Regions from separate parts of the Streptomyces sp. NPDC048254 genome, predicted to be linked through region 1. Evidence: riboswitches for the same ligand, from Rfam matches in the RefSeq annotation. Region 1 holds a riboswitch; each other region holds the start of a gene.
What was found. Region 1 has a riboswitch for S-adenosylmethionine ahead of ACGFZQ_RS30160 (aminotransferase class V-fold PLP-dependent enzyme). Riboswitches for the same ligand answer to the same signal wherever they lie in the genome.

Region 1 (6,792 bases):
CCGCGCCGCCGACGGTCTGCGCGGCCCGCACCTCGTGCCGGAACCGGGCCCTGAAGGTGCGGTCCTCCGCGTGTTCGGCGCGCACCACTTTCACGGCGAGCCGCAGACCACCGCGCGCCTCGGCGAGATACACCTCGCCCATGCCGCCGGATCCGAGTCTGCCCCGGACCTCGTAGGGACCGATGGTCCGAGGGTCCGTCTCGCGCAGCTCCTCCACCCCGTGCTCCCCCTGCCCTCCGTACAGCTGCCGAAGGAAGCGTATACGCGCGGCTGGACGTCAGTCCGTCAGACGGCCGGTACGCAACGGCCGTCCTCCGTACGGTAGTTCCACTTCGCGCCATCCCGGACCAGCTCCTTGACGGCGTTCACGAACCGCTCCACATGCTCGTCCGGCGTCCCCGCGCCGAAGCTCACCCGGATCGCGTTCAGGGACTTCTCGCCCGGTGCCGCATCGGGCGCCCCGCATTCGCCCTGGGTCTGGGGGTCGGAGCCCAGCAGGGTCCTGACCAGCGGGTGGGCGCAGAAGAGGCCGTCGCGGACGCCGATGCCGTACTCGGCCGAGAGGGCCGCGGCGAAGTGGGAGCTGTTCCAGCCGTCCACCACGAAGCTGATCACTCCGACGCGGGGGGCGTCGTCGCCGAAGAGGGAGAGGATCCGGACCTCGGGAACCTCGGCCAACCCCGCCCGCACCTCCTCGATGAGGTGCTGCTCGCGGGCGACCAGCGTGTCGAAGCCGGCCTCGGTGAGGGCCTTGCAGGCCGACGCGATGGAGTAGGCGCCGATGACGTTGGGCGACCCGGCCTCGTGCCGCGCGGCGCTCTCGTGCCACTCCACGGCCACTCCCCCGTCCTCGCGCCGGGTGACCCTGCGGCTGGCGCCGCCGCCCGCGAGGTAGGGCTCGGCGGCCTGGAGCCAGTCGGCGCGGCCCGCGAGGACGCCGGAGCCGAAGGGGGCGTACAGCTTGTGGCCGGAGAAGGCGACCCAGTCGACGTCGAGGTCACGGACGGAGACCGGGTGGTGGGGGGCCAGCTGGGCCGCGTCCAGGACGATCCGGGCGCCGTGCGCGTGCGCGGCGGCGGCCAGCTCGCGGACCGGCCACAGTTCGCCGGTGACGTTCGAGGCGCCGGTGACGCAGACCAGGGCCGGCCCGTAGCCCCCTTCAATGGACACAGTGCGGTCGGCCAGGGCGCGCTCCAGGGTCGCCACCGCCTGCCGCGGGGTGCGCGGGGCGTTGAGGTAGGTGACCCGGGCGTCCTGCCAGGGCAGCAGGGAGGCGTGGTGCTCGGTCTCGAAGACGAAGACCTGGCAGTCGGCGGGCAGGGCGCGGGCCAGGAGGTTCAGGGAGTCCGTCGTGGAGCGGGTGAAGACCAGCTGGTCGTCGGGGCGGCAGTCGAGGAACTCGGCGACGGTCTTCCGGGCGTTCTCGAAGAGGTCGGTCGACAGCTGGGAGAGGTAGCCGGCACCGCGGTGGACGCTGCCGTAGTAGGGCGCGTAGGCCGCCACGTCGTCCCAGACCCGCTGGAGCGCGGGGGCGCTGGCCGCGTAGTCGAGGGCGGCGTAGGAGACCTCGCCGCCGGTGACGAGCGGGACGGTGACATCCCGCCCCAGAACGGGCAGCGGCCCCGGAATGTTGCTGCAAACGGGCTGGGCGGAGGCAGCGGTGGAGACGGACATGGCGGAACTCCCGTGAGAGGAAAGAAGAAAGTGAAAAGGGGTGCGCGGAAGTGGGGCTCGACGCCCTAGCGCATTCGCTTGCTCACGGGAGACTCCCTCGATGACCAGGATCCCTGGGCTGTGCTCTTTCAGAAGAGCGTGAGGGATCCGCGCTTGCCGCAGACCTCACTGCCTACGGCCTGGTCTTCACCCGGGGCACCCCGCCACGGACGGAGGGTTGCCGGACAGTCGGCCGGGGCCTCATGACTGTCACTCATGACCTGACTGAGAACGTAGATGAAGTGATCGCCGGCGCGCAACTTCTGTCCGGATGACGGACTGACGAGGGCGCCGGCGCCACGTGCTCTTCCCGCTCGGCGCCTACCGGTTGGTCGCCGCCGCCCAGCGCTCCAGCACCCGCTTGGCCGCGCCCGAGTCGATCGACTCCGCCGCCCTGTCCATGCCGGCCCGGATCTGCTCGGCCAGCGTTCCGGTGCCCGGGTCCAGGGCCACCAGCGCCGCCGCCGAGTTCAGCAGGACCGCGTCGCGGACCGGGCCCGTCTCGCCGTCCAGGAGCCGGCGGGCGACCTCCGCGTTGTACGACGGGTCGCCGCCGCGCAGCGCCTCCACCGGGACCAGCTCGATGCCGACGTCCCGCGGGTCGAAGGTCTCCTCGGTGACCTTGCCGTCGCGGACGATCCAGACGTGGGACGTGGCGGTGGTCGTCAGCTCGTCGAGGCCGTCGTCGCCGCGGAAGACCAGGGAGGAGTTGCCGCGTTCCGCGAAGACGCCCGCGACGACCGGCGCCATGCGCGGATCCGCGACGCCGACCGCCTGGGCCCGCACCTGCGCGGGGTTGGTCAGCGGGCCGAGGATGTTGAACACCGTGCGGATGCCCAGCTGGCCGCGGGCCGCGCCCGCATGGCGCAGCGCCGGGTGGAACTTGACGGCGAAGCAGAAGGTGATGCCGGCCTCCTCGGCGACCTCGGCGACCCGCTGCGGGGTCAGATCGAGGTTGACGCCGAGCTTCTCCAGGACATCCGAGGCACCGGACGCGGAGGACGCCGCCCGGTTGCCGTGCTTGACGACCTTCGCCCCGGCGCCGGCCACCACCAGTGCCGACATCGTGGAGATGTTCACCGTCTTGGCGCCGTCACCGCCGGTGCCGACGATGTCCACCGTGCGGCCCGGTACCTCGATGACGTTGGCGTGCGCGTACATCGTGCGGACCAGGCCGTTGATCTCGTCGACCGTCTCGCCCTTGGCCCGCAGGGCGACGACGAAGCCCGCGATCTGGGCGTCGGTCGCCTGGCCGCGCATGATCTGGTCCATCGCCCAGGCCGTCGCGTCGGCGCTCTGATCCTGGCCGTACAGCAGCGCGTTCAGTACCTCGGGCCAGGAACGGCCCGCCGCGATGTCGCCTCCAGCGGGGGTCACAGCGCTCATAAGGCCGCTCCTGATGGTCGTACCGGCAAAAAGCAGTGTCACGCCTACCCTATCCAGCTCCGGGCACGGCGAAGGGCCCCCATCCGTACACCGGACGGGGGCCCTTCGACCGTGGCGTGGCGACGCGGTCGATCAGTGGTGGCCGTGGCCGCTCGTGATCTCCTTGTACTCCTCGACGGTGGGCTTCGGGATCTGGTTGTCCTCGCCGTAGTAGGCGCTGCTCAGCTTGGCGCGGAGCTTCTCGGACCCCTTGATCTTGCGCTCGACACCGTTCTCGTCCACCGCCGCGCCGACCTGGGCCGGCTCGTACTGGTGGTGGGCCGTGAGGGTGTGCAGCTGCTCCTGGCTGAGCGGCTCGTGCACCTCGATGAACTCACCGTGCGGCAGCCGCTTGATGATGCCGGTCTCGCGACCGTGCAGCACCTTCTCGCGGTCCCGGCGCTGCAGGCCGAGGCAGATCCGCTTGGTGACGAGGAACGCGATCACCGGTCCGGCGAAGAAGAAGATCCGGACGAACCAGGTCACGTCGTTGATCGACAGATGGAAGTGGGTGGCGATGAGGTCGTTGCCACCACCGATCAGGCCGACCATGTACACGGTCACCCAGGCGACACCGAACCCGGTACGGGTCGGGGCGTTGCGCGGGCGGTCCAGGATGTGGTGCTCGCTCTTGTCGCCGGTGACCCAGGACTCGATGAACGGGTAGAGCGCGATCGCGCCCAGCACCAGACCGAACAGGACCAGCGGGATGAAGACGCCCAGGACCAGGGTGTGGCCCCAGAAGTTGATCTCCCAGCCGGGCATGTAACGGATCAGACCCTCGGCGAAGCCCATGTACCAGTCGGGCTGGGCGCCGGTGGACACCTGGTCCGGACGGTAGGGGCCCATGGCCCAGATCGGGTTGATCTGGGTGGTCGCCGCGATGGCCGCGATGACACCGAAGACCAGGAAGAAGAAGCCTCCGGCCTTGGCCATGTAGACCGGCAGCAGCGGCATGCCGACGACGTTCTTCTCGGACTTTCCGGGACCCGCGAACTGCGTGTGCTTGTGGTAGAAGACCAGGATCAGGTGGCCCACCACCAGGCCGAGCATGATGCCCGGCAGCAGCAGGATGTGGATCGAGTAGAACCGCCCCACGAAGTCGTGACCGGGGAACTCGCCACCGAAGAGGAAGTACGAGATGTACGTGCCGACGATCGGCATCGACAGGATGGCGCCCTCGGTGAAGCGGACACCGGTGCCGGAGAGCAGGTCGTCCGGGAGCGAGTAGCCGGTGAACCCGGTGAACATGCCCAGGACGAACAGCAGGAAGCCGAACAGCCAGTTGATCTCACGCGGCTTGCGGAACGCGCCGGTGAAGAACACGCGCATCATGTGCACGAACATGCCGGCGAGGAAGATCAGCGCGGCCCAGTGGTGGATCTGCCGGATGAGCAGACCACCGCGCACGTCGAAGGAGATGTGCAGGGTCGAGCTGAACGCCTCGGACATCATCTGTCCCTGGAGCGGGACGTAGCTGCCGTGGTACACCACCTCGTTCATCGACGGGTGGAAGAACAGCGTCAGATACACACCCGTCAGGATGATGATGATGAAGCTGTACAGGCACACTTCGCCCAACATGAACGACCAGTGGTCGGGGAAGATCTTGCGCATGTTGGACTTGGCCAGGGAGTAGATCCCGAGCCGTCCGTCGGCCCAGTCGGCGACGCGCTCGCCGGCCGGGGCCTTCCCGCGCTCGCCGCGGCCCGCCGCGTCAGCGGCTGATGTCCGCGTGGAGTTCTCGTTAGTGCTCATCCGCGCTCCCAGAAAGCAGGACCGACGGGCTCGTCGAAGTCGCCGAGCGCCTGGAGGTAGCCCTCCTCGCTCACACCGATGCGCAGCTGCGGCAGGGCGTGACCGGCCGGGCCGAAGATCACTCGGGCTCCGTCGGAGAGGTCGAAGGTGGACTGGTGGCACGGGCAGAGCACGTGGTGGGTCTGCTGCTCGTACAGCGAGATCGGACAGCCCACGTGGGTGCAGATCTTCGAGTAGGCCACGATGCCCTCGTGGGACCACTCCAGCTCGCGCTTGTCCTTGATGTTGTCCGGCTGCAGCCGGATGATCATCAGGGCCGCCTTCGCCATCACGTTCTGGAAGTCCTCCTGGGACTCCTCGACGCCCTCGGGTTTGGCGAAGGTCAGCGAGCCGACGGCGACGTCGGAGGGACGCAGCGGCTCGTTGGTGTTCATGTTGACGAGCAGCTTGCCCTTCGACCACGCCGTGTGGCGCAGCGAGGTGCCGGGCAGCGGGCCGAGGTCGCGCAGCAGCACGACACCGGAGAGCGGGACCAGGGTCAGCGCGCCGAGCATGGTGGTGCGGATCAGCTTGCGCCGGCCGATCGCCGACTCCTTGGCACCCTGCTTGAAGTCGGCCAGGACCTTGGTCTTGACCTCCGGCGGGGCCGAGATGGCGTGCCGCTCGTCGGCGACCTCCACGTCGGACATCAGGGTGCGGGCCCAGTGGACCGCGCCCGCGCCGATGCAGAACAGCGCCACACCGAGGGTCAGCCCCAGCGCGAAGTTCAGCGCGCTGATGTGACCGATCGGGAAGACGAAGATCGACTTGTCTTTCGGGATCGTCACGTAGGAGGCGATGAAGCCGACGGTGGCCAGCATCGACACCGTGAACAGCAGGGCCACCACACGCTCGGACCGCTTGGCGGCCCGCTCGTCGATGTCCTGGATCCGGTGCTCGTGAGGCGGCAGACCGGGGTCCGCGAACGGGTCCTTCTCGTCCGCGATGCTCACGGCGCCGTGCGCGTGGCCCTGCTCAGCGGGCAGGTTCTCTTCTGGAATCTCTTGGCTACTCATGACTTCTTGGCCTTTGCGGTCCGAGCGGCGACCCAGACGGCGACCGCGATCAGGGCGCCGAGACCGAAGATCCACGCGAACAGACCCTCACTGACCGGCCCGAGGCCGCCCAGGTCGAGACCGCCGGGGTTCACCGTCTTGGGGCTGTTGACCGCGTCGAGGTACGCGATGATGTCCTTCTTGTTCTTCTCCGACAGCGTGGTGTCGGGGAAGGACGGCATGTTCTGCGGGCCCGTCTGCATGGCCTCGTAGAGGTGCTTCGGGGCGACGCCTTCCAGGCTCGGCGCGAACTTGCCCTTGGTCAGCGCGCCACCCGCACCCACGAAGTTGTGGCACTGCGCGCAGTTGGTGCGGAAGAGCTCGCCGCCCGCGGCGATGTCGGCACCGCCCGGGCCGTACTGCTCCTTGGTCGGCACCTCGGGACCGGCGCCCAGCGAGGCGACGTACGCCGCGAGCTGGTCGATCTGGGCCTGGGTGTAGATGTTCTTCTTCGCGACGACCTGCGGGCCCTGCGACGTGGCGGCCGGCATCCGGCCGGTGCCGACCTGGAAGTCGACGGCCGCGGCGCCCACGCCGACCAGGCTGGGACCGTCGGACGAGCCCTGACCGCCGGTGCCGTGGCAGCTGGCACAGCCGACCGAGTAGAGCTTCTTGCCCTCCTCGATGGTCAGGGACTGGGAGGTCTCATCGGCCTGCGCCTGGCCCGCGGGCGCGAGCGCGGCGTACAGCCCCCCAGTGGCCGCCAGCGCAAAGAGTAGGACGACGACCGCCGCCAGCGGATGGCGTCGTCGTGAGGAGAGCTTTTTCACGGATTACCCCGGTGTCAGGATCTTCTGCGTCG
Region 2 (6,792 bases), on a different contig from region 1:
GACAGCGCCGAGGGAGCCGTACGCCCTGCCCCGTCCCGCTGCTCACCTCCCGCCTGCACATCGACCTGCTGCGTGTGTGCAGCGCCATCAGCCGCACCGGCTGAGCCCCCGCTCCCGGCCGTACCAGCCGTACCGACCGAGCGCCCGCCGTCGGCCGCACCCGCCGACGCCCACCCACCGACGAACGCTTCCGCCGCGCGTACGTCCGCGCGTCCGCACCCCCGGGGAGACGTATGTCCATCACTCCGCTCGCCGCCCTCCCGCCCGTCCGGACCACCCCCGCCTTCCGGGGCCGCATCGGCCGGGACGCGCGCAGCGGCCACTACGCCGTGCCGCGCCGCTACCGCCTCCACCTCGCCACCGCCTGTCCCGACGGCCTCCGCATCGCCGTCGGTCACAGCCTGCTGGCCCTCGACGACTGTTGTCCGGTCACCTATCTGCCCGCCGTCCCGGACTGTCCGGACGGCAGCCACACGGCGCTGCGCCCGCTGTACGAGGCGAGCGCCCACCACTACTCGGGGCCGGCCCTCGCGCCGGTACTCAGCGACGACTGGTCCGGCCGTATCGTCTCCACCCACAGCCGGGACATCCTGCGTGACCTGGACCGCCACTTCGGCGACGGCGTCACCCGGCTGTACCCGTGCGGTGCCGAGGCCGAGATCGAGGCCGTCGAGCGGCTGTGCGCCGAGGGCATCGAGCAGGCGGCACAGCACGCCGGCCGAGCGGGTGGCGACCCGGGGGCGCTGGAGGTGCTGCTCGCCGCCCTGGACGAGCTGGAGCGCCGGCTGACCGGGGCGGAGTTCCTGGTCGGCGGTCAACTCACGGCAGCAGACGTCGAGTTGTGGGTGACCCTGGTGCAACTCGACACCGTGCACCGCAATCACCTGGACGCCGCCGCCGTGCACGCCGTCGCCGGCCACCCGGTGCTGTGGGCCTACGCCCGCCGGCTGGCCGCCCACCCGGCCTTCGGCGCCCACCTCGACCTCGACGGCATCGCCCGCCGCCACCACGGCCGTTGCCAGGGTCTGGAAGCCGCCGGCGCGGCCGTCCAGATCCTGGACTGGGCGGGCCACGCGGCGGACGCACCCGGCGTTCCGCGCAGGTGAGAGCGGCCCGAACCGTTTCGCCAGTCGGACAGGCGTTGACATTCGTTCGGGCAACTGCGTTACTTACGGACCAGAACGGTCAAGAGCGTCAGCGTCAAGCCCTGGCTTGCTGACCGGCAACCCTCGCATCGCGGTGGGGTGCCCCAGGTGACGACCGGACCGATGACGTTTCGGCAAGCGACGATTCGGTAAGCGCGAGGCCCCCCGGGGGCCAGCACGACAGTGACAGGTGACGGACATGTACGCAGCTTCCAGGACGGCCGAGCGCCGCACCTCGGGCTGCGTACGCCCGTATCCGAGCCCGCTCGTCGCCGACCGTGCCGTCGACCTGCTCCGTGTCAACAGCGCCCTGTGTAGCGCGTGTACCGCACCGGGCTGCGCCCGCTGTCGGGTCTGACCAGGCTCTTCCGCCGGCTTCCCGCAGCTTCGCGCCTCAGCGTCCCCGTCGAAGCACCGGCCGCCCGGTGTGCCGCCGTCCGCCCAGCCCCCCTGCCCCGCGCGCCCCCGTGCACCGTGCCGTCCGCCCGCATGCGGCCCGGTCGTGCGGTCCGGCCGTGGGACCCGGGGTGTCCGACTCCGCCGGAGCCCGCCATGACCGAACCCCCAGGCACCGTGTCCCTCGCCGAGGCACCGCCGCCCACTGACGAAGCGTCAAAACCCATCAAGGCACAGCGAGTTCAGCCACTGCGCCGCCCCGGCCGGTGGATCGCCACCGCCGTCGTCCTGGTGGTCGTCGCGCAGTTCGCGCACGGACTGGCCACCAACCCCTTCTACCAGTGGGACCGGTTCCGCTACTGGTTCCTGCGGCCCACCATCCTCGACGGCCTCGTCGTCACCCTCGAAGTCGCCGCGCTCAGCGCCGTGCTGGGCCTCCTCGGCGGCGTCGTGCTGGCCGTCGCCCGGCTCTCCGGCAGCCCCGTGCTGCGGGCGGTGAGCTGGACCTACACCTGGCTGTTCCGCTCGATCCCGCTGATCGTCCTGCTGATCTTCCTCTACAACTTCTCGGCCCTGTACCAGACGTTGAGCCTGGGCGTGCCCTTCGGCCCGTCCTTCGTCAGCTTCGACGAGTCGAAACTCGCCACCGACATGGTGGTCGCCGTGGTCGGCCTCAGCCTCAACGAGGCGGCCTACGCGGCCGAGGTGGTCCGCGGCGGCATCCTCTCCGTCGACCAGGGCCAGCACGAGGCGGCCGCCGCACTCGGCCTGCCCAAGAGCTACCAGTTCACCCGGATCGTCTTCCCGCAGGCCCTGCGCTCCATCGTGCCGAACTACGTCAACCAGCTCATCGGGCTGATCAAGGGCACGTCCCTGGTGTTCTACGTCTCGCTGCTCGACCTCTTCGGCTCGGTGCAGTCCATGGGCAGCACCTACCCCGGCGACATCGTGCCGCTGCTGCTCGTGGCCACCGTCTGGTACCTGATCCTGACCAGCGCCGTCTCCGTCGTCCAGTTCTACGTCGAGCGGTACTTCGCCCGCGGCGCCACCCGCACGCTGCCGCCGACCCCCCTCCAGAAACTCCGCACCGGCCTCGGCGACCTGCGGGAACGGATACGCCGGGAGGCCGCCGCATGACCACCGCACCGGACATCGCGCCCGCCGCCCTGGAGATCCACGACGTCCACAAGTCGTACGGCGCCCACCGCGTCCTCGACGGCATCGACCTGACCGTCCGCCCCGGCGAGGTCACCGTCATCCTCGGCCCGTCCGGCTCCGGCAAGTCCACGCTGCTGAGGGTGGTCAACCACCTGGAGAAGCCCGAGACCGGCTACGTCAGCGTCGGCGGCGAACTGGTCGGCGTGAAGCGCCACGGCGACCGGCTCAAGGAGCTGAGCGAACGCGCCATCCTGGCCCAGCGCAGCCGGATCGGCTTCGTCTTCCAGAACTTCAACCTGTTCCCGCACCTGACGGTCCTGGACAACGTCGCGGCCGCCCCCGTCGCCACCGGAAAGCTGACCAGGCCCGAGGCCCAGCAGCTGGCCAAGGAACTCCTCGAACGGGTCGGCCTCGGCGAGCGCGTCGGCGCCTACCCGCGGCAGCTGTCGGGCGGCCAGCAACAGCGCGTCGCCATCGCCCGCGCCCTGGCCCTGCGCCCCGGCATCATCCTCTTCGACGAACCGACCTCCGCGCTCGACCCCGAGCTGGTCGGCGAGGTCCTCGCCGTCATCAAGGACCTGGCCTCCGGCGGCACCACTTTGGTGATCGTCACCCACGAGATCGGCTTCGCCCGCGAGGTCGCCGACCGGATCGTCTTCATCGACGCCGGAAGGATCGTCGAACAGGGCCCGCCCGCCGACGTCCTCGACCACCCGCGGCACGAACGGACCCGGGACTTCCTCCGCAAGGTCCTCTGAACCACCCGCCTTTCACTGGAACCACCACCTCTTTCCCTTGAACCACCCCCCTTTCACTTGTCACTGAGACACGAAGGACGGCCATGCCCACGCTCCTCTCCCGACGCAGCCTGATCCGCGGCCTCACCACGGCGACCGCCGTAGCGACCCTCGCCACCGGGCTCGCCGCCTGCGGGGGCGACAGCGACGCCGCGACCACGACCGACAACGCCAAGAGCGGCGAGGTCGTCATCGGACAGGTCTCCAACGGCGCCGCCCAGCAGACCACCGTCAAGGTCTCCGAGGTCAAGTCCATCAGCGCCGAACTGCCCGCCTCCGTCCGCAAGAGCGGCAAGCTCGTCATCGGCGAGGGTGTCCTGCCCGCCGGATTCCCGCCGCTCGCCTACGTGGGCAGCGACCAGAAGACCCTCACCGGTTCCGAACCCGACCTCGCCCGGCTGGTCGCCGCGGTCTTCGGCCTCACGCCCGAGCTGAAGAGCTTCACCTGGGAGAACATGTTCGTCGGCATCGACAGCGGCAAGGTCGACGTGGCCCTCTCCAACATCACCGACACCGAGGAGCGCAAGAAGAAGTACGAGTTCGCGTCCTACCGGCAGGACAACCTCGCCTTCACGGTGCCGAAGAAGAGCACCTGGAACTTCGACGACGACTACGAGAACCTCGCCGGCAAGACCGTCTCCGTCAGCGCCGGCACCAACCAGGAGAAGATCCTCCTGGAGTGGAAGGCCAAGCTGGCCAAGGAGGGCAAGAAGCTCACGGTCAAGTACTACCAGGACAGCAACAGCGTCTACCTGGCCCTCAACAGCGGCAAGATCGATGCTTATCTCGGCCCCAACCCCGGCATCGCGTACCACAACAAGCAGACCGCCAACACGCCCAACGCCACCCGCACCGCAGGTACCTACTCCGGCGCGGGCGCCAGCCTCCAGGGCTGATCGCGGCCACCGCGAAGAAGGACAGCGGCCTTGCCAAGCCGCTCGCCGACGCCATCAACTACCTGATCAAGAACGGTCAGTACGCCAAGTGGCTGGCCGCCTACAACCTCTCCAACGAGGCCGTCGCCAAGTCCGAGGTCAACCCGCCCGGGCTGCCGCTGGACAACTCCTGACCGGTCGTCAGGGAGAACGCCACCATGACCGTTGAAGCATCCCGCGGCGTCCTGGACAACGCCGTCTGGTCCGCACTCGCCGGTCCGCACGCCCACCTCGCCGAGCGCTTCGGCCGGGCCGCCCGCTACCCCGACGACGTCTACGCCTACGCCGCTCTCGCCGACCCCACCGACCCGGAGGCCTGGGCCGACCTGCACACGCTCGTCGGCCCCGGCACCACCGTGAAGATCAAGCCGGTCGAGGAAGCACCGCCCGGCTGGGAGGTGGTCGGCGGCGGGGTGGGCGTCCAGTTCGTCGACACCGGGCTGCGGGCCGAGCCCGATCCCGAGGTGGTCCGGCTCGGCTCGTACGACGTGCCCGAGATGCTGGACCTGGTAGCCCGCACCGAGCCCGGCCCGTTCCGCAAGCGGACCGTCGAGATGGGCGCCTACCTCGGCATCCGGCACCGGGGACGGCTGATCGCGATGGCGGGGGAGCGGCTGCGGCTGCCCGGCTGGACGGAAATCAGCGCGGTCTGCACCGACCCCGGGCACCGGGGCCGGGGCCTGGCCACCCGCCTGGTGCGCGCCGTCGCCGCCGGCATCAGGGAACGCGGTGACACGCCGTTCCTGCACGCCGCTGCGGGCAACGCGACGGCGATCCGGCTCTACGAGTCCCTCGGCTTCACCGAGCGGCTGCGCACCCGCACCCTGCTGGCGCGCAGCCCGGGAACAACCCCGAACGCCGGGCTGTTGTGAGTCACGACGAGATGTCCACGGAGCAGGCCGGGAGGTGCGGGACGTGACACGTGTCCTCAGCCCCAGCCGCCGTACCGTCCTGCACTCCCGGCCGCACATCGACCTGGTGCGCGTGGCCGGCGCGCTCTGTTGTTCCTGACCCGTTGTCCTCGCCGCGCCCCTCTCCTCGGCGCGCCCTTGTACGGACCTCCAGGAAGGCACCACTGTGTCCTCATCTCCTTCATCCCCTTCATCTCGTTCTCCCCTGCATCTCGCCGTCGCCCTCGACGGCACCGGCTGGCACCCCGCCTCCTGGCGCGAGCCGGTCGCCCGCCCCCGCGACCTGCTCACCGCCGGCTACTGGGCCGGCCTGGCCGCCGAGGCCGAGCGCGGTCTGCTCGACTTCGTGACCATCGAGGACGGTCTCGGCCCGCAGTCCTCGCACTTCCTGGAGCCGGACGAGCGCACCGACCAGGTGCGCGGCCGCCTCGACGCCGTGCTCATCGCCGCCCGGATCGCACCCCTCACCCACCACATAGGTCTGGTGCCGACGGTGGTGGCCACCCACACGGAGCCGTTCCACATCTCCAAGGCGATCGCCACCCTCGACTACGTCAGCACCGGCCGCGCCGGCCTGCGCGTCCAGATCACCGCCCGCCCGAACGAGGCCGGCCACTTCGGCCGCCGTACGATCCCGCGCATCGAGGCCTACGACAGCCCGGTGGTGGCCGACCTGTTCGACGAGGCCGCCGACTACGTGGAGGTCGTACGCCGCCTCTGGGACAGCTGGGAGGACGACGCCGAGATCCGCGACGCGGCCACCGGGCGCTTCGTCGACCGCGACAAGCTGCACTACATCGACTTCGAGGGCCGCCACTTCAGCGTCAAGGGCCCCTCCATCACCCCGCGCCCGCCGCAGGGCCAGCCGCTGGTCACCGCGCTCGCCCATCAGACGATCCCGTACCGGCTGGTGGCCCGGCAGGCCGACCTCGGCTACGTCACTCCGCACGACTCCGGGCAGGCCCGCGCGATCGTCGCCGAGATCCGCGCCGAGCAGGCGGCGGCCGGCCGGGCCGTCGAGCCACTGCACGTCTTCGGTGACCTGGTGGTCTTCCTCGACGACACCGAGGCCCGGGCGACCGCCCGCCGGGAGCGCCTGGACGAGCCGGCCGGGACGCCGTACACGAGCGACGCCCGGATCTTCGCCGGTACGGCAGCCCAACTCGCGGACCTGCTGGAGGAGTTCGCGGCGGAGGGGCTCACCGGCTTCCGGCTGCGGCCCGCCGTCCTCGGCCACGACCTGCCGCGCATCACCGAGGGCCTGGTACCCGAGCTGCAACGCCGGGGCCGCTTCCGGACCGCCTACGAGGCCGACACCCTGCGCGGCCTGCTCGGGCTCGCCCGCCCCGCCAACCGCTATGCCGCCGCCTGAGCCGGAAGGGACCGCACCCGACATGAGCAAGCCCCTGAAGCAGATCCACCTGGCCGCGCACTTCCCCGGCGTCAACAA
Region 3 (6,792 bases), on a different contig from region 1:
TCGGGGGGTTCTTCGCGGGGCGGAGCAGGTCCTCGCGTACCTCCGTGCGCGGGAACGCGTACAGCGGTACGGGAACACCGGGCTCCCAGACAAGGACGGGATGGTGGCTGTCCACGACCGTGACGTCACCTTTACGGCCCCGCACCCAGCGCTCGCTCGGCTCCCACAGGAGCCCTTCGGGGGTGGTCCGCACGGCCTGCGCGGTGGGGAATGTGGTCATGACCGGCTCTCCTTCGGCTTGCTCAGGCGGTGACTTCGGCGACGTAGGGGCGGTTCTCCCGCCAGGCCGCGAGCTGCTCGGGGCGGCCGAAGACCCGCAGGTACTCCTCGACATTGCCACTGGCACGCTCCCACACCGAGACGGGTTCGAAGTCGGAGCCGTCCGGGTCGGCGAAGGCCGGCAGTGGTGCCACGACCGTGTCCAGGCCGGGGTGCACGAACACCGCGGAGGAGCGCCGGGTCACCGAGCCGCCGGCCACCACGCGGTGCCGTCCGGGGCGCAGCCTGCCCTCCGTCCAGTTGGTCAGCAGGGTGCCGGTGAACACCTGGAGGGCGTCGGGCCGGATCGGTACGGAGGTCCAGGTGCCGTCGGGACGCCGGCCCTGGAGGCCCGCGTAGTCATCCTCCTGGTGGAGCACGGTGAGCGCGGAGCTGTCGGCGTGTTCCAGGAGGAGGAGCTTCTCCTCGTCGGACGCGCCCTCGTGCGGCCACTTCGGGTGGCGTGCACGGTGACGATGTCTCCGTCGGGTACCTGGGTGCGGAACCGGTCGAGGGACACGGCGTCCAGCGGGCCGCCCTCGGTGCGGACGAGCAACGGGGCGGGGATGGCGGCGACACTGGTGCGGGCCACCGACATCGTCGGCGGCTACGAGGCCTGGCGTGCCGCGGGCCTGCCGGTGGTGCCCGGCGGCACGCTGCCCGGGTCCTACGTGGCCGCCGCCCCGTCCCCGATCAGCCTGGACCCGGGCGGCCAGCGCCTGCTGGTGGACGGCGCTCCCGTCGCGCTGACCCCGCTGGAGTTCCGGCTGCTGACCGCCCTGCTGCGCGGCAACGGCCGGGTCATCACCCGGGAGGACCTGCGCTCGGGACTGGGCGAATGGGCGGGCAGTCGCAGCCGCTCCGTCGACCTCCACATCCACCGCAAACTCGGCCCACGTGCCGCGGCACTGCTGACGACGGAGAGAGGCTCCGCTTCCGGCTGCGCGCGACACCGGCACCGGCACCGGCCGAGAGCGGCTGACGCCACGCGTCACGGCCACTGCGGTTGAACAGCGGCGGGCGAGGACGGCCCTCCCGCCTCGGCCCCCGTACGGGCGTGCACCGCCGGCAGTCCGCGGGCGGGTCCGACGCCACGCTGCCGCACAGGCCCGCGACAGCACCCCCGTCGGTCTCCAGGGCCAGGTGGAGCCCGGGCAGTCCGGTGTGACGGTCAGTCGTGTTGCTTTCCTTCGCTGGACGGTTCGCGGGACGGCTGGTGTTCGGGGGACGGCGAGCGGCCGGTCGACGCCGCCGCAGACGCGGACCGGGAGCCGGATGGTGCGATCGGGGCCTGCGGTACGGGGGGCGCGACCGACGCGCCCGACACGGCCGACACGGCCGACACCTTCGGAGCCGGCGCCGAGCGTGGTGTCCGCGTCAGCCACAGCGCCACGCCGAGCGCGGCCAGTACGGCGGTGGCCGCGCCCACGCCCAGCCCCCAGCGCACCCCCGCGTGCTGGGAGATCCAGCCGATGACGGGGGCGCCGACCGGGCTGCCGCCCATGGAGATCACCGTGTAGACCGCCATCACCCGACCGCGCATGGCGTCGCTCACCTCCGACTGGACGAAGGCGCTCACCGCCGTGTTCAACGTCATCAACGTGAAGCCGGCGGGCAGCAGCAGGGCCAGGAAGGCGGGGTACGTGGGCATGACCGCCGCCAGTGCCTCGAAACCGCCGAACAGCAGCGCGCCGACGACGACCGTCCGTACCCGGGGCGAGACCCCGCGCGTGGCGGCGACCGTCCCGGCGACGGTGCCGACGGCCAGTGCGGTGTTCATGAGGCCGAGTCCCCGGGAGCCGACGTCGAAGACGCGCCCGGCGAACAGGGTCAGCGTGGTGGGGAAGTTGACCGCGAAGGTGGCGACCAGGCCGAAGATGGTGAACACGCCGACGAGTTCGGGCCGGTCCGCCACATAGCGCAGCCCCTCCGCACCCGCCGCCGTCCACGGCGGCCGGGCGACGGCGCGCGTCTCCCGCGCCCGTGGCCGGATCGACAGCAGACCCGCGAGGACGACGGTGAAGGACACGGCGTTGAGGGCGAGGACCCACCCGGTTCCGAGCGCCCCGATCAGCACGCCGGCGATCGCCGGACCGATCAGGCGGGCGGCGTTCAGGGACAGGATGTTCAGGCCCGCCGCCTTCGGGATCAGGGGCCGGCCGACCAGTTCGGTGACGAAGGACAGGCGTGCCGGGTTCTCCACCGTGAACACGCAGCCGAGCGCGAAGGACAGGACGTACAGCAGCCACAGCGCGGCATGGCCGGAGAACACGATGACCGTCAGGAGCAGGGCCTGGACCGCGTACAGCGTCTGGGTCCACAGGAGAAGGGTCCGGCGGTCGTACCGGTCGGCGACGACCCCGCCCCACAGGCCGAACAGCAGCACGGGGGCGAACTGGAGCCCGGCGATCCAGCCGAGCGCGGTTCCGCTGTGGGTGAGCGTCAGGACGAACCAGTCCAGCGCGACACCCTGCATGGCGCTGCCGATGTTGGACACCAGGCCCGTGCTCCAGTAGATCCGGTAGTCACGGACCCGCAGCGCGGCGAACACCCCTGTCGGAGCAATGCTGTTGACGGCCATGCCTCTCATTCCGACGGTTTGCGGCGGGGCGGTCGGGGGGTGCGCGACGGACGCGCCGGCGAAAAGGGCCGCGCGGCGTGTTCACGCGCTTCGAGGAGACGGAGCTGAGCTGAGCTGAGCTGAGGGGAGCGAGTGGTCAGCGACAGGTCTGGTCGAACTGGTCGGCGCGACGGCCCGCCCAGAACGGGTCGAGCCGCACGGTGCGTGCCTGACCTGCGGTCTCCATGGCCGGATCAAAGCACACGGCACAAGGTGCGTCCACCATGCGTCCCGGAACATGAGACGGTCGCGCCTTCTCGAACAGGGCGTCCGGTTGCGGCATTGACGTACGACAAAACCGATCCGTACGATCGCCAACGGCATTGAGTGTCAGCGTCAAGCCCTGGCTCGCTGACCGGCAACCCTCCCCCGCGGTGGGGTGCTCCAGGTGAAAGCCCGGCGGGATCACCGATGACTCCCGCAAGCGCGTGGCCCCGTGACCGGGGCCGGAGACGAGGAGGGACCGGCATGCGACACAGCGATCACCCGGCTGCCTCCCCCGCCGACGCCACGGCGTACTCCCGGCTCTCGCGCCGGCGCCACATAGATCTGAAGCGCTCGACCAGCTGCCTCTGTCGGCTCTGACCGGCCCGCCTGCCGCCGGCTGACCTCCGTCACCGGCCACGGCTCCTTCGCGCCGCCCTTCCCCTCGCCACCGGTCCACGGTGTCGTCCCCCTGCCTCCGTTCGCCCTCCGTCTGCACAGCGCGTCTCCCGGCCGGCGCCGATCCGGCCGGGGCCGCACGCCCCTGCACGGCCGTGCCTCGCGCCCCGAAGCCCGGCACCCCGTGCCGGGTGACACGAGTAGGAGAAAGCCCTCCGTGACTGCACTCCCGGATTTCAGACCCTCCCGATGGGCGCCCCTGGCCGCGCTCCTGACCACCAGCGTCCTGCTGACCGCGTGCGGTTCGGGCGACGACGGCTCCGGCGGCGGAAGCGGCCAGGCGAAGTCCGGCGGCACCCTGACCTTCGCGGTGGGATCCGACGCCGGCTGCGTGGATCCGCAGCAGGTCGGCAGCAACGACACCATCTATTCGGTGCGCCAGATCGTGGACTCTCTGACCGACCAGGACCCGAAGACCGGCAAGATCGTGCCGTGGCTCGCCAAGAGCTGGGACATCAGTGCCGACGCGACGACGTTCACGTTCCATCTGCGCTCGGGGGTCACCTTCAGCGACGGGTCGAAGCTGACCGCGCAGGTAGTCAAGGACAACTTCGACGCGGTGCCGGGCCTCGGCGCCCTGGGCACCCTCGCCGAGGGCTATCTGAGCGGCGTCAAGAGCACCACCGTGGTCGACCCGCTCACCGTCAAGGTGGCGTTCGAGCAGCCCAACGCCCAGTTCCTCCAGGCGACTTCGACCCACTCGCTGGGTATCGAATCCTCGGCGAGCGTCAAGAAGTCCCCGCAGCAGAAGTGCAGTGACGGCGTGGTCGGCTCCGGGCCGTTCGTGCTGAAGCAGTACGCGCAGAACCAGTCGGTCACCCTGGACAGGCGGACCGGGTACGACTGGGGTTCCTCGCTGTGGTCGAAGAAGGGCGCGGCCTATCTGGACAAGCTGGTGTTCAAGGTCGTACCCGAGGCGGGGGTGCGGGCCGGCAGTCTCCGGTCCGGGCAGGTGGACGTGATCAGCAGCGTCGGCAAGGCCAACGAGGCGGCGCTCAAGGGCGGCCAGGTCGCCCTCCGGAGCCGGGCCAACCCCGGTGTGGTGTTCGGCCTGGGGCTCAACAACTCGCGGCCCCTACTCAAGGACACGAAGGTCCGTCAGGCGATCTCGGCCGCCATCGACCGGAAGCAGATCGCCGACACCGTCTTCCCGACCGGCACCCAGCCGGCGACCAGCATCCTGGCGCACACCACGCCCGACTACACGGACCTCTCCTCGGACCTGACCCTCGACGCGGCCAAGGCCAAGTCCCTGCTGGACGAAACAGGTTGGAAGGCCGGCGGCGACGGCATCCGCACCAAGGACGGCAAGAAGCTGACCCTGACCATCACCTGGTTCCCCAACTCCGCCACCAACCAGCCCGCGCTGGAGCTGGTGCAGCAGCAGCTCAAGGCCGTCGGGATCGACGTGGTGCTCAAGCAGCTCCCGGTCACCCAGTTCGCCACCACGCTCCAGTCGGGTGACTTCGACGTGGTGTGGGGAAACACGACCCGCGCCGACCCGGACATCCTGCGCAGCTCCTTCTCCACCCAGCTGGCCAACTTCTATCACCTGTCCGCCAGTTCGCTGGACACGGCGCTGTCCGCGCAGGCCGCGACCACGGACACCGCGAAGCGTAAGCAACTGGTCGGTGAGGCACAGCAGTTGATCGTGCGCAACGCGTACGACGTGCCGGTGGTGGAGCTCCAGACCCAGCTCGGCGTCTCGAACAAGGTGCACGACCTGACGTTCGACTCCGGCAGCCGCGTCCAGCTGCACGACACCTGGATCGGCTAGCGGATGCGGCGCTATGTGATCAAACGGCTGGCGCAGGCGGTCGGGGTGCTGTGGGCGGCCTACACCGTGTCGTTCCTGGTGCTCGACTTCCTCCCCGGTGACCCGGTCTCGGCGATGGCCGGGGCCGGGATGGACTCGGGGCAGGTCGATCCGGCCCAACTCGCCGAGCTGCGGCACGAGTACGGCTTCGACAAGCCGGTGCTGGTCCAGTACGCCGAGTATCTGGGCCGGGCGGTGCGCGGGGACTTCGGCGACGCGGTCTCCACCGGCCGCCCGGTGACCTCCACGCTGGCCGACGCGCTGCCGCAGACACTGCAACTGACCGGTGCCGCGCTGCTGTTGGCGGTGGTGCTCGGCGGCGGCCTCGCGGTGGTGGCCACGTACACCTCGCAGCGGTGGCTGCGGCAACTGCTGTTGTCGCTGCCCCCGCTGGGGGTGTCGGTCCCGACGTTCTGGGTGGGGCTGCTGCTCGTCGAGGCGTTCTCGTTCAAGCTGCACTGGTTCCCGGCGTTCGGCAACGACGGGCTGAAGGGTCTGGTACTGCCGGCGCTCACTCTGGCGATCCCGACCGGTGCGCAGGTCGCCCAGGTGCTGGCCAAGAGCCTGCTGACCGCGCTGGACCAGGCCTATGTGGAGACCGCGCGGGCCAAGGGCGCCGGCCGGTGGCGGGTGCATCTGCGGCACGCGCTGCGCAACGCCTCGCTGCCGGCGCTGACCGTCGTGGGCCTGCTGGTCGGGCAGCTGATCGCCGGTTCGGTGGTGGTCGAGACGGTGTTCTCCCGCGACGGTCTGGGCCGGGTGACCGCGGCGGCGGTCACCACCCAGGACATCCCGCTGGTCCAGGGGGTGGTGGTGTTCGGGGCACTGATCTTCGTGGCGACGAACCTGCTCGTCGACCTCGTCTATCCGCTGCTGGACCCGCGGATCGTGGTGGCCTCGGACAGAAAGGCGAGCTTCGCATGAGCCAGAGCCTTGTCGACGACCAGGCCGAGGCCGCCCTCGGCCTCGCCCGGCCGGTCGAGACGGGACCTCCCGCACAACACGCACGGCCCGCCGACATCCGCCGGGTGGTCCGCTTCCTGCTGCGCCGCCCCGGTCTGCTGCTGTCCGCCGTCGTCCTCGTGCTGGTGGTACTGGCCGCCTTCTGGCCTGATCTGTTCACCTCGCAGGACCCGCTGAAGGGGGTGCCGTCCCAGAACTTCCGCGGCCCGAGCGGCAGTCACTGGTTCGGCACGGACGAACTGGGCCGGGACGTCTTCTCCCGCGTGGTGCACGGCGCCCAGCTCTCCCTCAAGGCCACGCTGATCGCGGTCCTGGTCGCGTTCGTGGTCGGCGGGCTGCTCGGCGTGGTCGCCGGGTTCGTGGGCCGCTGGGTGGACGACGTGCTGATGCGCTTCGTCGACGTCCTCCTCGCCATCCCCGCGCTGTTCCTGTCGCTGGCCCTGGTCACCGCGCTCGGGTACGGGACGGTGAA

Region 2: it holds a riboswitch for S-adenosylmethionine, as region 1 does, so the genes downstream of both, ACGFZQ_RS32415 (amino acid ABC transporter permease) here and ACGFZQ_RS30160 (aminotransferase class V-fold PLP-dependent enzyme) in region 1, are expected to answer to the same signal.
Region 3: it holds a riboswitch for S-adenosylmethionine, as region 1 does, so the genes downstream of both, ACGFZQ_RS35035 (putative leader peptide) here and ACGFZQ_RS30160 (aminotransferase class V-fold PLP-dependent enzyme) in region 1, are expected to answer to the same signal.

Annotation. Positions count from the first base shown of each region.
Region 1 is NZ_JBICZJ010000011.1:280,888-287,679, reverse strand. It holds gene ACGFZQ_RS30165 (PQQ-binding-like beta-propeller repeat protein) at 1-217, opposite strand, end outside; gene ACGFZQ_RS30160 (aminotransferase class V-fold PLP-dependent enzyme) at 286-1,674, opposite strand; SAM riboswitch class IV at 1,819-1,935, opposite strand; gene trpD (anthranilate phosphoribosyltransferase) at 2,035-3,099, opposite strand; gene ACGFZQ_RS30150 (cytochrome bc complex cytochrome b subunit) at 3,232-4,896, opposite strand; gene ACGFZQ_RS30145 (Rieske 2Fe-2S domain-containing protein) at 4,893-5,951, opposite strand; gene ACGFZQ_RS30140 (cytochrome c) at 5,948-6,760, opposite strand.
Region 2 is NZ_JBICZJ010000013.1:69,914-76,705, forward strand. It holds gene ACGFZQ_RS32405 (putative leader peptide) at 1-104, shown strand, start outside; gene ACGFZQ_RS32410 (glutathione S-transferase C-terminal domain-containing protein) at 234-1,106, shown strand; SAM riboswitch class IV at 1,184-1,307, shown strand; gene ACGFZQ_RS32415 (amino acid ABC transporter permease) at 1,698-2,678, shown strand; gene ACGFZQ_RS32420 (amino acid ABC transporter ATP-binding protein) at 2,675-3,457, shown strand; partial or broken gene ACGFZQ_RS32425 (ABC transporter substrate-binding protein) at 3,541-4,565, shown strand; gene ACGFZQ_RS32430 (GNAT family N-acetyltransferase) at 4,590-5,303, shown strand; gene ACGFZQ_RS32435 (putative leader peptide) at 5,347-5,442, shown strand; gene ACGFZQ_RS32440 (LLM class flavin-dependent oxidoreductase) at 5,509-6,714, shown strand; gene ACGFZQ_RS32445 (NtaA/DmoA family FMN-dependent monooxygenase) at 6,737-6,792, shown strand, end outside.
Region 3 is NZ_JBICZJ010000015.1:111,284-118,075, forward strand. It holds gene ACGFZQ_RS35015 (DUF427 domain-containing protein) at 1-220, opposite strand, end outside; partial or broken gene ACGFZQ_RS35020 (2OG-Fe(II) oxygenase family protein) at 243-677, opposite strand; gene ACGFZQ_RS35025 (winged helix-turn-helix domain-containing protein) at 825-1,268, shown strand; gene ACGFZQ_RS35030 (MFS transporter) at 1,430-2,839, opposite strand; SAM riboswitch class IV at 3,198-3,311, shown strand; gene ACGFZQ_RS35035 (putative leader peptide) at 3,347-3,463, shown strand; gene ACGFZQ_RS35040 (ABC transporter substrate-binding protein) at 3,699-5,318, shown strand; gene ACGFZQ_RS35045 (ABC transporter permease) at 5,322-6,281, shown strand; gene ACGFZQ_RS35050 (ABC transporter permease) at 6,278-6,792, shown strand, end outside.